DNA from 2 places in the Micromonospora sp. WMMD737 genome. Region 1 is predicted to be linked to the other one. Evidence: riboswitches for the same ligand, from Rfam matches in the RefSeq annotation. Region 1 holds a riboswitch; the other holds the start of a gene.
What was found. Region 1 has a riboswitch for glycine ahead of gcvT (glycine cleavage system aminomethyltransferase GcvT). Riboswitches for the same ligand answer to the same signal wherever they lie in the genome.

Region 1 (6,851 bases):
TACAGCCCCGACCACCTGCCGACGATCGGCGCCGACCCCCGGGTGCCGGGCCTCTACCACGCCGCCGGACACGAGGGCGCCGGGATCGGTCTCGCCCCGGCCACCGGGCACGCCGTCGCCGCACTGCTGACCGGGCGCCGCCCGGACGTGGACCTACGACCATTCGCCCCGGAGCGCCATGACGTTCACCTTTGACGGCCGTCCCGTCCCCACCGACGGGCGACGGACGATCGCCGCCGCACTGCTCGCCGCAGGCGTCCGCTCGTGGCGGCGGACCCGGGTCGGCGACCGGCCCCGGGGGGTCTTCTGCGGGATCGGGATCTGCTTCGACTGCCTGGTCCGCGTCAACGGGGCGTCGGCACAGCGCGCCTGCCTGGTCGTCGCCCGCCCGGGGGACGTGGTCGAGACCCACGACGACGGGCCGCGGTCGTGACCGCGTACGACGTGGTGGTGATCGGCGCCGGACCGGCCGGGTTGGCCGCGGCGGCCACGGCGGCGCGGGCGGGCTGCCGGGTGGCGGTGCTGGACGCCGGGCCACGGCCGGGCGGGCAGTTCTGGCGGCACCAACCCGACGCGGACGGCAGCGGCCACCCCGACTGGTCGACGTTCGCCCGGCTGCGCGAGCAACTCGGCCGGGTCGACCACCGCGCCGACGCCGCCGTCTGGTTCGTCGAGTCCCGCCGGGCCACGGCGGGTCGCGCCGATCCGGAGTTCACGGTGCAGACCCGGTCGGGGGCGGTGCACGGGCGCCGGCTGGTCGTCGCGACCGGCGCCCACGACCGGGTCGTGCCGTTCCCGGGCTGGGACCTGCCCGGGGTGGTGACTGCCGGCGGTGCCCAGGCCCTGCTCAAGGGCCAGGGGGTGACCTTCGCGCGGCGGATCGTGGTGGCGGGGACGGGACCGTTCCTGCTGCCGGTCGCGACCGGCCTCGCCGAGGCGGGCGGCACCGTCGTCGGCGTCTACGAGGCGAACGACCCGGCGGGGTACGCCCGCCAACTGCGTGCGGTCGCCGGGGCGGCCGGCAAGCTCGTCGAGGCCGGCCGGTACGGCTGGCGGATGCTCCGGCACACGGTGCCCTACCACCGCCGGACGGCGGTGGTGGCCGTGCACGGCACCGACCACGTGACCGGGGTGACCGTCGCCCGGGTCGGTCCCGGCGGCACCGTGCTGCCCGGCACCGGCACTCAGGTGGCGTGCGACGGCCTCGCAGTGGGCTTCGGGTTCACCCCGCAGCTGGAGTTGGCCGTGGCCCTGGGCTGCGCGACCCGGCTGGACTCCGACGGATGCCTGGTGCTGGCCGTCGACGCCGCCCAGGCGGCCTCGGTGCCGGGGGTGTACGCCGCCGGTGAGGTCACCGGCGTCGGCGGTGCCGCCCTGGCGCTGGTGGAGGGGCAGCTGGCCGGGGGCGCCGCCGCGCTCTCTCTCGGCCGTCCGCCGCCCTGGTCGGCCCGTCGGCACGACCGCCTGCTGCGGGCGCGGCGTCGGCTGCGCCGGTTCGCGGCGGCGCTGCACGCGGTCCACCCCGTGCCAGCCGGCTGGCCGGACTGGTGCGCCGACGACACGCTCGTCTGCCGGTGCGAGGAGGTGCCCGCCGGAGCGGTCCGGCGGGCGGTGCGGGAGCTGTCCGCCACCGACGGCCGGGGCGCGAAATTGTTGACCCGGGCCGGCATGGGCTGGTGCCAGGGCCGGGTCTGCGGCTACGCGACCGCCTGCCTGGTGGCGCGCGAGGTGGGCCGGACACCCGGTGCGGCCGACCTGGCCGGCTACGCGTCCCGTCCGCTGGCGCAGCCGGTCACGCTCGGCGAACTCGCCGCCGAACAGTGAGAGCCACGCGGCGTCGCCGGTCACATGGCGACCGGCGACGCCTCCTCGGAGCCGGGCCGAGCCCGGCCGCTCGCGCGACCTGCGGGTGTGGCCGCCGCGCGAGCGCTGGCGGCCACACCCGTCCGGCGTGGCGCGGGTCCTCAGTACTGCGACCGCACGGTGACCCCGCTGAACGCCTGCTTGGCGTGCAGGCTCACGTAGTGGTAGCCGGGGGCCGGGTTGTTGATCGTGATCGTCTCACCGTTGCCGCTGGTGACCGACCGCTGGGTGTACATGCTCGTGGTGGCCCAGCTGCTGGGGCTGTAGTACAGGTCGGCGTCGCCGGTGCCACCGGCCGAGGTGATCTTCAGGCTGGCGGTGCCGGCCGGGACCTGGAGGTAGAGGTAGTGCAGGTTCCCCGCGGTGGCCTGGAGGTTGCCGCGCTGGCAGTTGCGGCCCAGCGTCCGGACGTCGCCGCCGGTGCACTCGGGCAGCGGGGCGGGGCCGCCGGTGACGGTGACGTTCCGGGAGGTCCTGGCGGTGGCGCCCTTGTCGTCGGTGACGGTCAGCGTGACCGGGTACGTGCCGGCGGCGCGGTAGGTCTTCGTGGGGTTGGTCGCCGTCGAGGTGGTGCCGTCGCCGAAGGCCCAGGACCGGGCGGCGATGCTGCCGTCGCCGTCGGTGGACTGGTCGGTGAAGGTGGCGCTCAGCCCGGTGGTGGTGGACGTGAACGCCGCGACCGGGGCCTGGTTCGCGGGCGGGTTGGTGGCGCCGCCGCAGTTGCCGGCCGAGCAGGCGTCCAGCCAGGCGTACCAGTCGGCGTCGTAGCGGCTGCCGATGGTTCCGGTCAACAGCGTGCGGGCGGCGTTCCAGTTGCCCGTGCGGTAGTGCCCGAGCAGCGTGGCGACGTCACTCCGGTGCGACTGGAGCATGTACCGCACCGCCAGGTAGCCCCACCGGTAGACGCGGTTGGTGTCGTGGCTGTACGTGGTGTCGAAGAGCGTACGCAGGGAGTAGGTCTTCTTTCCGGCCTCGGTGATCGCGGCGCCGTAGGTCAACTCCCGGTACGAGTACGACACGTACTCGGCGAAGCCCTCGATCCACCAGATGGTGGGGGTGGCGATGTTGTCGGTGAAGTCGCCGTACAGGTTGAAGCGGCCGTCGAGGTAGTGGGTGTACTCGTGGTTGAGGTTCCAGATCTCGAAGGTGGGGCGCAGCCACTCCGCCTCGTAGGCGATGAACCGCGGCTGGTTCCCGGCGACCGCCGGGTCGCCTTCGAGGTACATGCCGCCGTTGTTCGTGTCGATGCCGAACATCGGCCCGCCGTACGTCTGGTAGTCGGCGCTGGAGTCGTAGACCACGACCTCGATTGTCGTGTTGCGGTCGTTCGCGACCGGGCCCTCGTCGGCCGCCACGGAGTGGAAGTAGGCGTCCTGGTTGCGCATGCTCGCACAGGCCCAGTCGAGTTGGGCGGAGGTCATCTGCTGGGCGCGGATGCGGATGGTGCTGCCGCAGGCGAAGGTGACCGGCAGGATCGCCGCGGCCAGGCGTGCCTGGAGGTCGCAGGTGTCGTAGTAGGCGCAGTTCGCCTTGTCGTAGTAGTCGGTCATCTCCGCGACGCCGACCCAGAGGGTGGCGGTGGAGCCGGTCATCGCGCTCAGGTCGAGCAGGCCCCGGGCCAGCGGTCGCACCTTCGAGCGCAGGGCGGTGTGCTGGAGGAAGCGGCCCAGTTCGCGGCCGGCGTTGGCGACCAGGTAGCCCCGGTCGGTGCCGAGCAGGGCCCGTTTGCCGGTGGCGAAGGCGTACAGCGTGTCCAGCACGCTCGGGTCGGCGGTGACGGTGCTGACGAACTCGGGCACCTGGTGGCCCCGGAACAGCACGGTGTAGACGTTGTTGACCGCGTTCAGCATCCACCACGACGAGTCGTACGAGCTGTCGTAGCGGGTCAGCAGCCGCTTCACCACGTACAGGTAGCGGGCGTTCTCCTCCGCGCTGTCGATGAGCGTGACCGCCTCGGCCAGCACCTCGCCGTTGACGTCGTTGACGTCGCCGGAGCGGCTGTTGGCGAAGAACGTGTCCAGCCCGGCGCGGATGGCGGTGCGCAGGCCGGAGCCGTACGGGCCCACGGTGGCGGGGTGGTTCCACTGCACGTAGTACCCGGCCCGCAGGTACAGCACGAGCTGGGCGGTACCCGTGGCGTTGGTGCCGTCGTAGGAGGCGGCGTTGTCCCGCAGCCCGTACGCCACGCTTGTCATCTGCGCCTCGCGGAAGGCCTGGGAGGCGTCGCTTCCGGAGAGGCTGAAGAGGGTGTTCACGCAGTCGGTGGTGGACGCCCTGATCTGCTGCACCAGGGCGCTGCCGGTCCGGCTCGTGAAGTCGCCGACCGCGCAGGGCGCGGCGACCGCCCCGCGCGCCGACGGGGGGTTGCGCCGTCCCCCGTCGTCGGGCCGGTCGTAGTCGCGGCGCAGTTCCGCACGGGACGAGGGAAGCGGGGCCCGCTCGCTCAGCGGCAGCGGCGCCCGCCGGACGTGGGCGTCACCGGCGCCGGAGCCGAGGCCGGCGTCGCTCGGGGCGGCGCCTGTCGGCCTGGGCGGTGGCGCCGCGTGCGCGGTGCCGGAGGAGGTCGTCGGGGCCAGCCCGAGCGCCAGCACCAGTGCGAGGGGGACGGCGGGCCAGCCGCGTCGGTTTCGTGTTCTCGTGGTTCTCACGGGTCGCCTCCTGGCGTTCGTGGTCCGGCCGGGTCGCCGGCGGGTGGGTGGCGGTGCGGAGTGGCTGCGGCGTCGATTCCCGTCGATCAGGTGGGGTCCGCGCTGTGGGTGGCCAGTACAATGGCACACATCACACATCGTGTAAAGAAATCGCTCGCGATCGATGTGCGTGACGATCCGACTACGGTGCGTTGCCGTTGACAGTCGCTCGGCGGGTCGCCTACGGTCTGCGGGCAACCCACAACTACATAGACGCCGTTCGAACCCGCGCGGGAGAGATCCCGACCGTCCGTCGGGGCGCCGAAGGAGCAAACTCCCAAGAAACTCTCAGGCCCCGTTACCGCTCGGGTGAGGCGAACTCTGGAAAGCAGACGATCATTCGTCTCACCCACGGTGCAAGCCGCCAACCGGCGGTGAAGCTCTCAGGTCGATGACAGAGCGGGAGGCAACCGACCGTACGACGCGACCGCGTCGGAACGAGGGAGGCCTCCGTGCATCAAGGTCCGACGACCCTGCTCCACCCACCCCTGCACGCCGTGCACGCCGAACTCGGCGCCCGGTTCACCGGCTTCGCCGGCTGGTCGATGCCGCTGCGCTACGGCAGCGAGACCGCCGAGCACCGCGCGGTACGCGAACGCGCGGGCCTCTTCGACCTCAGCCACATGGGGCAGCTCGAGGTGTCCGGGCCGCACGCCGCCGCGGCGCTGGACCACGCGCTGGTCGGGCACCTGTCGGCGGTGCCGGTCGGCGGTGCCCGCTACACCATGCTCTGCGACGAGACCGGCGGCGTGCTCGACGACCTGGTCGCCTACCGGCTCGCCGCCGACCGGTACCTGCTGGTGACCAACGCCGTCAACACCCGCACCGCGCTGGCCGCGTTGCACCTACGCTGCGCCGGACACGCGGCGACCGTCGCCGACCACACCGCCGAGCGGGCCATCATCGCCGTGCAGGGCCCGCGTGCGGCCGACACGGTGCGGGCCGTGGTCGGCGCGGAGCCGACCCGACTCCGCTACTACACCGCCACCGCCGTGGACCTCGGCGGACGGCCGGCGCTCGTCGCCCGCACCGGATACACCGGCGAGGACGGCTTCGAGTTCTTCCTCCGGGCCTCGGACGCCGAAGACGTCTGGCGCGCGCTGCTCGCCGCCGGCGCCGGGCACGGGCTGACGCCGGCCGGGCTGGCCTGCCGGGACACGCTGCGCATCGAGGCCGGGATGCCGCTGTACGGTTGCGAGCTGCACCAGGGCGTCACTCCCTTCGAGGCGGGCCTGGGACGGGTGGTGTCCTTCGCCAAGCCGGGCGACTTCGTCGGCCGGGCCGCGTTGGCCGAGCGCCGGGACGCCGGGACCACCACCGTCCTCGTGGGACTGACCGGAACCGGGCGACGCGTACCGAGGACCGGCCATCCGGTGGTCGCGCTGACAGACGGCGTACCGGCACGACCCGTCGGCGTGGTCACCAGCGGCGCGCTGTCACCGGCACTCGACCGGCCCGTTGCGATGGCTCACGTCCACGCCGACGCGATCGAGGCCCGGTCCCGGCTGGGCGTCGTCGTCCGAGGAACCACCGAGCCGGTGCGGACCACCCCGCTGCCGTTCTACCGCCGTCCGCGCTGACGCGCACCGGCCCATCTTCCCAGGAGTGACGACCATGGACGTACCCGCGCGTCTGCGCTACAGCCGCAACCACGAATGGATCGACGACACGGCCGAACCGGCGGCCGTGGGTATCACCGCGTTCGCCGCCGCCGCCCTCGGCGACATCATCCACGCCGAACTGCCCGAGCCCGGCACCCACTTGAGCGCGGGCGAGGTCTGCGGCGAGGTGGAGTCCACCAAGTCGGTGGCCGAGCTGTACCTGCCGGTGAGCGGCGAGATCGTCGCCACCAACGAGGCGGTCGTCGCCGACCCGGACCTGATCGGCACCGACCCGTACGGGGCGGGCTGGCTGGTGCGGGTGCGCCTGACCGACGCGCCGGCGCTGATGACCGCCGACGAGTACCGCGCCTACCTGGCCGACGCCGACGCGGCGGGTGCGGCATGAGCCTGCTCGACCGTGAACTGATCGACGTCGACCCGGAGATCGCCGAGGCGGTCGCCGCCGAGCTGGACCGGCAGCGGCGGACCCTCGGCATGATCGCCTCGGAGAACCACGCGCCCCGGGCGGTCCTACAGGCGCAGGGCTCGGTCCTCACCAACAAGTACGCCGAGGGCTACCCCGGCCGGCGGTACTACGGCGGCTGCGAGCACGTCGACACCGTCGAGCGCCTGGCGGTCGAGCGGGCGAGGCGGCTCTTCGGCGCCGCGTACGCCAACGTGCAACCGCACTCCGGCAGCC
Region 2 (6,851 bases), 200 kb from region 1:
CTGGGTGATCCGGCGCAGGTGGCGATGACGGACGCGGTGCGGGCGCTGGGGTGGCATCCGCCGCCGGTGCCGGGCCGGTTCGATCTGCTGCCGTGGGTGCTCGAGACGGCGTACGAGGATCCGACGTTGGTGGAGGCGCCGAGGGAGCTCGTGCGCGAGGTCGCCCTGACGCATCCGGCGTACCCGTGGTTCGAGGAGTTGAGGTTGCGCTGGCACGCGCTGCCGGTGATCAGCAACATGCGGCTGCGGGTGGGTGGGGTGGACTACAGCTGCGCCCCGTTCAACGGGCACTACCTGGGCGACGAGGTCGGCACCCGGAACATGGGTGACGGGGACCGGTACGACCAGTTGCTGCCGGTGGCGCGGGGGTTGGGGTTGGACACCTCGCGGGAGGACACCCTGTGGCGGGAGCACGCGGCTCTGGTCATCAACCAGGCGGTGCTGCACTCGTTCCGTGCGGCGGGGGTGCGGGTGTCGGATCCGCACACGGAGTCGGAGCTGTTCATGCGGTTCTGCGCGCAGGAGGAGCGGGCGGGTCGGCCGGTGCACGGCGACTGGTCGTGGCTCAACGGCAGTGTGGGGTGGGCGGCGTTGCACGCGGTGCACCACCGCTACTACGACACCCGGGTGCCGAACCCGAACCTGTGGCAGACCGATCGTGCGTACGGTTCGGCGGGCGTCGTGCCGCTGTCGCTGCGGCAGCGGCACGACGTGGCCCGTCGGCGGGAGGGCTGAGGCATGGACGTGGTGGCGCTGCGTCAGAGTTGGGCCCAGCTCTCGGTGGCCGGGCCGGAGGCGGCGAAGTACTTCTACGCGACGTTGTTCCTGATCGCGCCGGAGACGCGTGCGATGTTCCCGACGAACATGCAGTACCAGCAGGACAAGCTGCTGGCGGCGTTGGGGCACATCGTCACCCACGTCGACGACGAGCGGGAGGTGACGGCGTTCGCGCAGCGGTTGGGCGCCGATCACCGGCGGTTCCAGGGCGAGGACCGGCAGGGCCGGCCGGTGCCGTTGGCGGAGTGGCACTACATCCGGGTCGGGCAGGCGTTGCTGGCGACGTTGGAGCGGTTCCTGGGTCCACGGTGGACGCCGCAGCTGCAGGCCGAGTGGGCTGCGGCGTACGAGTTGGTGGCGCGGTTGATGCTGGCCGGGGCGGTGGAGGCGGAGCGGACGTCGCCGCCGTACTGGGAGGCGGAGGTCCTGGCGGTGCAGCGGCGGCGGGCCGACGTGTGTGTTCACGGTCCGTCCGAACTATCTGTGTGAGTACCTGCCGGGGCAGTCGCTGCCGGTGCAGGTGCCGCAGTTGCGGACGTGGCGGTATCTGTCGCCGGCGAACGCGCCGCGTCCGGACGGGACGATCGAGTTCCACGTGCGGGCGGCGGGCCGGTTCTCCACGCATCTGGTGCGCAGGCTGCGCGAGGGTGACCGGGTGCTGCTGGGCGCGCCGGTGGGGACGGCGTTGTCGTCGTACGACCGGTCGCCGGGCCTGCCGTTGCTGCTGGTGGCGGGGGGCACGGGGGTGGCGCCGCTGCGGGCGGTGGTGGAGGCGTTGCGGCTGGGTCCGGGGCGCTCGACGACGCTGGTGGTGGGGGGCCGGACCCCCGACGACCTGTACGACGACGTGGTGTTGCGGGAGTTGGCGGCGGGCGCGTCGGCGCAGTCGTGGCAGTCCGGGTGGCTGCGGTACGTGCCGACGGTGGAGTCCGGCTGGCAGTGGCAGGGGGCGGTGGGCACGGCCGGTGAGACCGCGGTGCGGTTGGGTCCGTGGCACGACACCGAGGTGCTGGTGTGCGGCAGTCCGGAGATGACCGGGGCGACGGTTGCCGCGTTGACGGCGTCGGGGGTGCCGCGGGAGCGGATCCTGGTGGAGAGTTACGACCATTGCCGGTATCCGCCGCTGGCGGGCGCTGCCGCCGCCGCGCCGGACGACTTCAGTGGGACGGGTGTGCGATGAGCGTCGACCACGGCGACCGGGTGGTCGCCGATGCGCACGGTGAGCTGACCCGGGCCGTGGGCGCGTTGGAGGCGCGCCGGTTCCGGGGTGGCCGGTGGCTGTCCGCCGACGAGGTGGCGGGCCTGGCCCGGTCGGCCGACGAGCGGGTGGCGTTGCTGGGTGGTGAGGTGGACCGGTTGCGGCGGGAGAACGAGGGCCTGGCGCGGCAGGTGGAGATGTTGCGGCACGGCGCGTTGCCCGGCACCGGCGCGCAGGGCCCGGATCCGATGGTGATCGAGTTGGCGGTGCGGGCGCAGGACGAGGCGAACCGGACGATCGGTGAGGCCAGCGCGGAGGGCGCGGAGATCATCGCGGAGGCGCGGCGGCAGGCCGACGAGATCATCGCCGAGGCGCACGTGCTGGCCGGGGGTGTCGCCGGCCCGTCGGGGGCGGGGGGCGAGGAGCTGCGGCGGCAGGTGCGGGAGCTGGAGGGCCGGCAGGCGGCGTTGGTGGCGGCGGTGGCGACGGCGCAACAGCACCTGAGCCGGTGGCAGGCGTACCTGTCGGAGCAGTCGGAGCAGTTGCGCTCCGACGCGCAGGCGGCCGGGGCGGTCGGCGCGCAGCTGCGTGCCGTGCTCGGCGAGTAGCGGCGTCGGCTGCCCGCCGGGAGGCGGGTCAGTGCTGGTCGACGGCGGCGACGGCGTCGGCGATGGGGGTGTTGCCGCCGACGAGTTCCAGGATCGCGCCGGCGCTGTGCGGGTGGTGCAGCAGGGCGACGAGGACCCGGGCGACGTCGGTGCGGGTCACGGCGCCCGCGGGGGCGTGTCGGGCGAGGGTGATCCGCCCGGTGGGCGCGTCGTCGGTGAGCCGGCCGGGTCGCAGGATCGTCCAGTCGAGGTCGCGGCCGGTCAGGTCGTCCTCGGCGGCCTTCTTGGCGCGCAGGTACGCCGCGAACACCTCGTCGGTGCCGGCGGGTGGTTCGCCTTGCACTCCCATCGAGGACAGCAGCAGGTAGCGGCGGACGTCGGCGCGTTGCGCGGCGTCGGCGAGCAGGACGGCGCCGGCCCGGTCGACGGTGTCCTTGCGGGCGGCGCCGCTGCCGGGGCCGGCGCCGGCGGCGAAGAGGACGGCGTCGGCGCCGGCGAGGTGGGCGGCGAGTTCGTCGACGCCGACGTGTTCGAGGTCGGCCACGACGGGGTGGGCGCCGGCGGCCCGCAGGGCGGCGGAGTGGTCGGGGTTGCGGATCAGCCCGACGGCGGTGTCGCCGCGTCCGGCGAGTTCGCGGTGGGTCAGCTGGGCGATCTTGCCGTGTCCTCCGGCGATGACGACGCGCATACCGCCAACCTAGCCGCCGTCCCGCCACGACGTGGCCGGTCGCCGCAGGGTGGTTGCCTGAGGCAGCATGGACGGGTGACGGAGACGGTCGACGCGCTGGCCGGCCTGGTGGCCGGCGGTGGTGTGGTGGTGTTGAGCGGGGCGGGCCTGTCCACCGAGTCGGGCATCCCGGACTACCGGGGGCCCAGCGGCGTGGCGCGGCGGCACACCCCGATGACGTATCAGGCGTTCACGCGCGACGCGCAGGCGCGGCGGCGCTACTGGGCGCGCAGCCACCTGGGGTGGCGGGTGATCGCGCGGGCGGCCCCGAACGAGGGGCACCGGGCGGTGGCGCGGCTGCAGGCCGGCGGGCTGGTCGAGGGGGTCATCACGCAGAACGTGGACGGGTTGCACACCGCCGCGGGCAGTCCGCGGGTGGTGGAGTTGCACGGCCGCCTCGACGAGGTGGTGTGCCTGGGCTGCGGTAACCGGACGTCGCGGGAGGAGTTGGACCGGCGGCTGCGGGAGGCGAACCCGGGCTTCGACGCCCGTGCGGCGGCGGTCAACCCGGACGGTGACGTGGATCTCGCCGACGACGAGGTGGCCCGGTTCCGCACGGTCGACTGCACGTTCTGCCGGGGCGGCATGCTGAAGCCGGACGTGGTGTTCTTCGGGGAGACGGTGCCGGCGGCCCGGGTGTCCCGCTGTTTCGAGCTGGTGGCGCGGGCGCGGCTGCTGCTGGTGCTGGGTTCGTCGTTGACGGTGATGTCGGGTCGCCGGTTCGTGGTGCGCGCGGCGAAGCTGGGCGTTCCGGTGGTGATCGTCAACCAGGGCCCGACCCGGGGCGACGGGTATGCGGCGTTGACCGTCGACGCGCCGCTGGGGCGGCTGCTGCCGGCGCTGGCCGACCGGACGGCCGGCGACGCCGCCGCGGGGCTGGCGGGCGTCGGCCGGTAGCGGCCCGCCGGGGGTGCGGGGCCGGCCGGTCATCGACGGTCGTCGCCGGCGGGGGTACGACCTCCGGTGGGCGGTGCGGCGCTGGTAGCGTTGACCATGCCGGCAGCACCCACGTGGGAGAGACCGCCCAGCAGCATCCCGGGCGGCGCCGAAGGGGCAAATCCTCCCCGGAACCTCTCAGGCAAAAGGACCTCGTGGGCAGGCACTGTGGAGCGCCTCGCGGGCGCGACAGAGGGGGAGGCCGACCTGTCGACCTCGCCCCCGGGAGCGCCGCCCATGACCGCAGAGCAGTTCGCCGCCCGCCACATCGGCCCTGATCCGGACGACGAGCGTCGGATGTTGGAGGCCGTCGGCTACGGCTCGGTCGAAGAGCTGATGGACGCGGCGATTCCCGAGGTGATCCGCTGGCACGGCACCCTGGACCTGCCGGAGCCGGCCAGCGAGCACGACGCCCTCGCGGAGTTGCGGGCCCTGGCGGCCCGCAACACGGTGGCCGTGTCGATGATCGGTTTGGGCTACCACGGCACGCACACCCCGGCGGTGATCCGCCGCAACGTGCTGGAGGACCCGGCCTGGTACACGGCGTACACGCCGTACCAGCCGGAGATCAGCCAGGGGCGGCTGGAGGCGCTGCTGAACTTCCAGACCATGGTCACGGACCTGACGGGGCTGGCCACCGCGAACGCGTCGATGCTCGACGAGGGCACCGCCGCGGCGGAGGCGATGACGCTCGCGCGCCGCGCGTCGAAGAGCAGGAGCCCGGTGTACGTGGTCGACGCCGACACCCTGCCGCAGACCATCGCGGTGATCACCAGCCGGGCCGAGCCCCTCGGCATCGACGTGCGGATCGTCGACACCGGGCGCGACGAGTTGCCGGCGGAGTTCTTCGGGCTGCACCTGCAGTACCCGGGGGCGTCGGGGGCGGTGCGTGACCAGGCGGGGCTGGTCGAGGCGGCGCACGCGGTCGGGGCCTTGGTGACCGTGGCGGCGGATCTGCTGGCGCTGACGCTGCTGCGAGCGCCGGGGGAGATCGGCGCCGACATCGCGGCCGGCACCACCCAGCGTTTCGGTGTGCCGATGGGCTTCGGCGGGCCGCACGCCGGCTACCTGGCGGTGCGGGCGGGGCTGGAGCGGATGCTGCCGGGCCGGCTGGTGGGGGTGTCGCGTGACGCGGACGGCAACCCGGCGTACCGGCTGGCGTTGCAGACCCGGGAGCAGCACATCCGGCGGGAGAAGGCGACCAGCAACATCTGCACCGCGCAGGTGCTGCTCGCGGTGATGGCCGGCATGTACGCCGTCTACCACGGCCCGGACGGGCTGCGGCGCATCGCCCGCCGTACCCATGACATGGCGGTGCGGTTGGCGGCGTCGCTGCGGGGTGTCGACGGCGTCGAGGTGGTGCACGAGGCGTTCTTCGACACCGTCCTGGTGCGGGTGCCCGGCGGCGCCGAGGCGGTGGTCGCCGACGCCGCGGCCCGGGGGGTGAACCTGCGGCTGGTCGACGCCGAGCACGTGGGGGCGTCCTGCGACGAGACGACGACCCCCGCGCACCTGCGGAAGGTGTGCGATGCGTTCGGGGCCACCGTGGCAGGGCGGCCGGTGGCGGTGGCGGACGCGCCGGTCACCGGCGCGTTGCCGGCGGCGCTGGCCCGTACGTCGGACTTCCTCACCCACCCGGTGTTCCGCAGCCACCACTCGGAGACGGCGATGCTGCGTTACCTGCGGCGGCTGTCGGACTTCGACTACGCCCTGGACCGGGGGATGATCCCGCTCGGGTCGTGCACGATGAAGCTCAACGCCACCACCGAGATGGAGCCGGTGAGCTGGCCGGAGTTCGCGCACGTGCACCCGTTGGCGCCGGACGCGCAGACCACCGGCTACCGGGAGATGATCTCCCAGTTGGAGGGGTGGCTGGCGGAGGTGACCGGCTACGACGCGGTCAGCGTGCAGCCCAACGCCGGTTCGCAGGGCGAGCTGGCGGGTCTGCTGGCGATCCGGGCCTACCACCGGGACCGGGGCGAGGCGCACCGGGACGTGTGTCTGATCCCGTCGTCGGCGCACGGCACCAACGCCGCCAGCGCGGTGATGGCGGGCATGCGGGTCGTCGTGGTGGGCTGCGACGACGGCGGCAACATCGACCTGGTGGACCTCGACGCGAAGATCGACAAGCATCGGGACGCCCTCGCGGCGATCATGGTGACGTATCCGTCGACGCACGGGGTGTACGAGACGGGCATCGCGTCGCTGTGCGCGAAGGTCCACGACGCCGGCGGTCAGGTGTACGTCGACGGGGCGAACCTCAACGCGCTGGTCGGGTTCGCCAAGCCGGGGAAGTTCGGGGCGGACGTGTCGCACCTGAACCTGCACAAGACGTTCTGCATCCCGCACGGCGGCGGTGGTCCCGGGGTGGGTCCGGTGGCGGTGCGGGCGCACCTGGCGCCGTTCCTGCCGGGTGATCCGCTGGGCGTGCACGTCGACGGCCGGCCGGCGATCTCGGCGGCGCGGTACGGGTCGGCGGGGATCCTGCCGATCCCGTGGGCGTACCTGCGGATGATGGGCGCGGCGGGGCTGGTGCGGGCCACCGGTGTGGCGGTGCTGGCGGCGAACTACGTGGCGGCGCGGCTGCGCGGGCACTTCCCGGTGC

Region 2: another riboswitch for glycine. It lies ahead of gcvP (aminomethyl-transferring glycine dehydrogenase); the one in region 1 lies ahead of gcvT (glycine cleavage system aminomethyltransferase GcvT).

Annotation. Positions count from the first base shown of each region.
Region 1 is NZ_JBMHMH010000001.1:852,092-858,942, forward strand. It holds gene ACN27A_RS03055 (NAD(P)/FAD-dependent oxidoreductase) at 1-195, shown strand, start outside; gene ACN27A_RS03060 ((2Fe-2S)-binding protein) at 179-433, shown strand; gene ACN27A_RS03065 (NAD(P)/FAD-dependent oxidoreductase) at 430-1,824, shown strand; gene ACN27A_RS03070 (collagenase) at 1,965-4,511, opposite strand; glycine riboswitch at 4,772-4,864, shown strand; glycine riboswitch at 4,870-4,950, shown strand; gene gcvT (glycine cleavage system aminomethyltransferase GcvT) at 5,003-6,130, shown strand; gene gcvH (glycine cleavage system protein GcvH) at 6,165-6,557, shown strand; gene glyA (serine hydroxymethyltransferase) at 6,554-6,851, shown strand, end outside.
Region 2 is NZ_JBMHMH010000001.1:1,050,751-1,057,601, reverse strand. It holds gene ACN27A_RS03985 (nitric oxide synthase oxygenase) at 1-735, shown strand, start outside; partial or broken gene ACN27A_RS03980 (globin domain-containing protein) at 739-1,957, shown strand; gene ACN27A_RS03975 (DivIVA domain-containing protein) at 1,954-2,583, shown strand; gene ACN27A_RS03970 (SDR family oxidoreductase) at 2,612-3,271, opposite strand; gene ACN27A_RS03965 (NAD-dependent protein deacetylase) at 3,347-4,207, shown strand; glycine riboswitch at 4,312-4,410, shown strand; gene gcvP (aminomethyl-transferring glycine dehydrogenase) at 4,484-6,851, shown strand, end outside.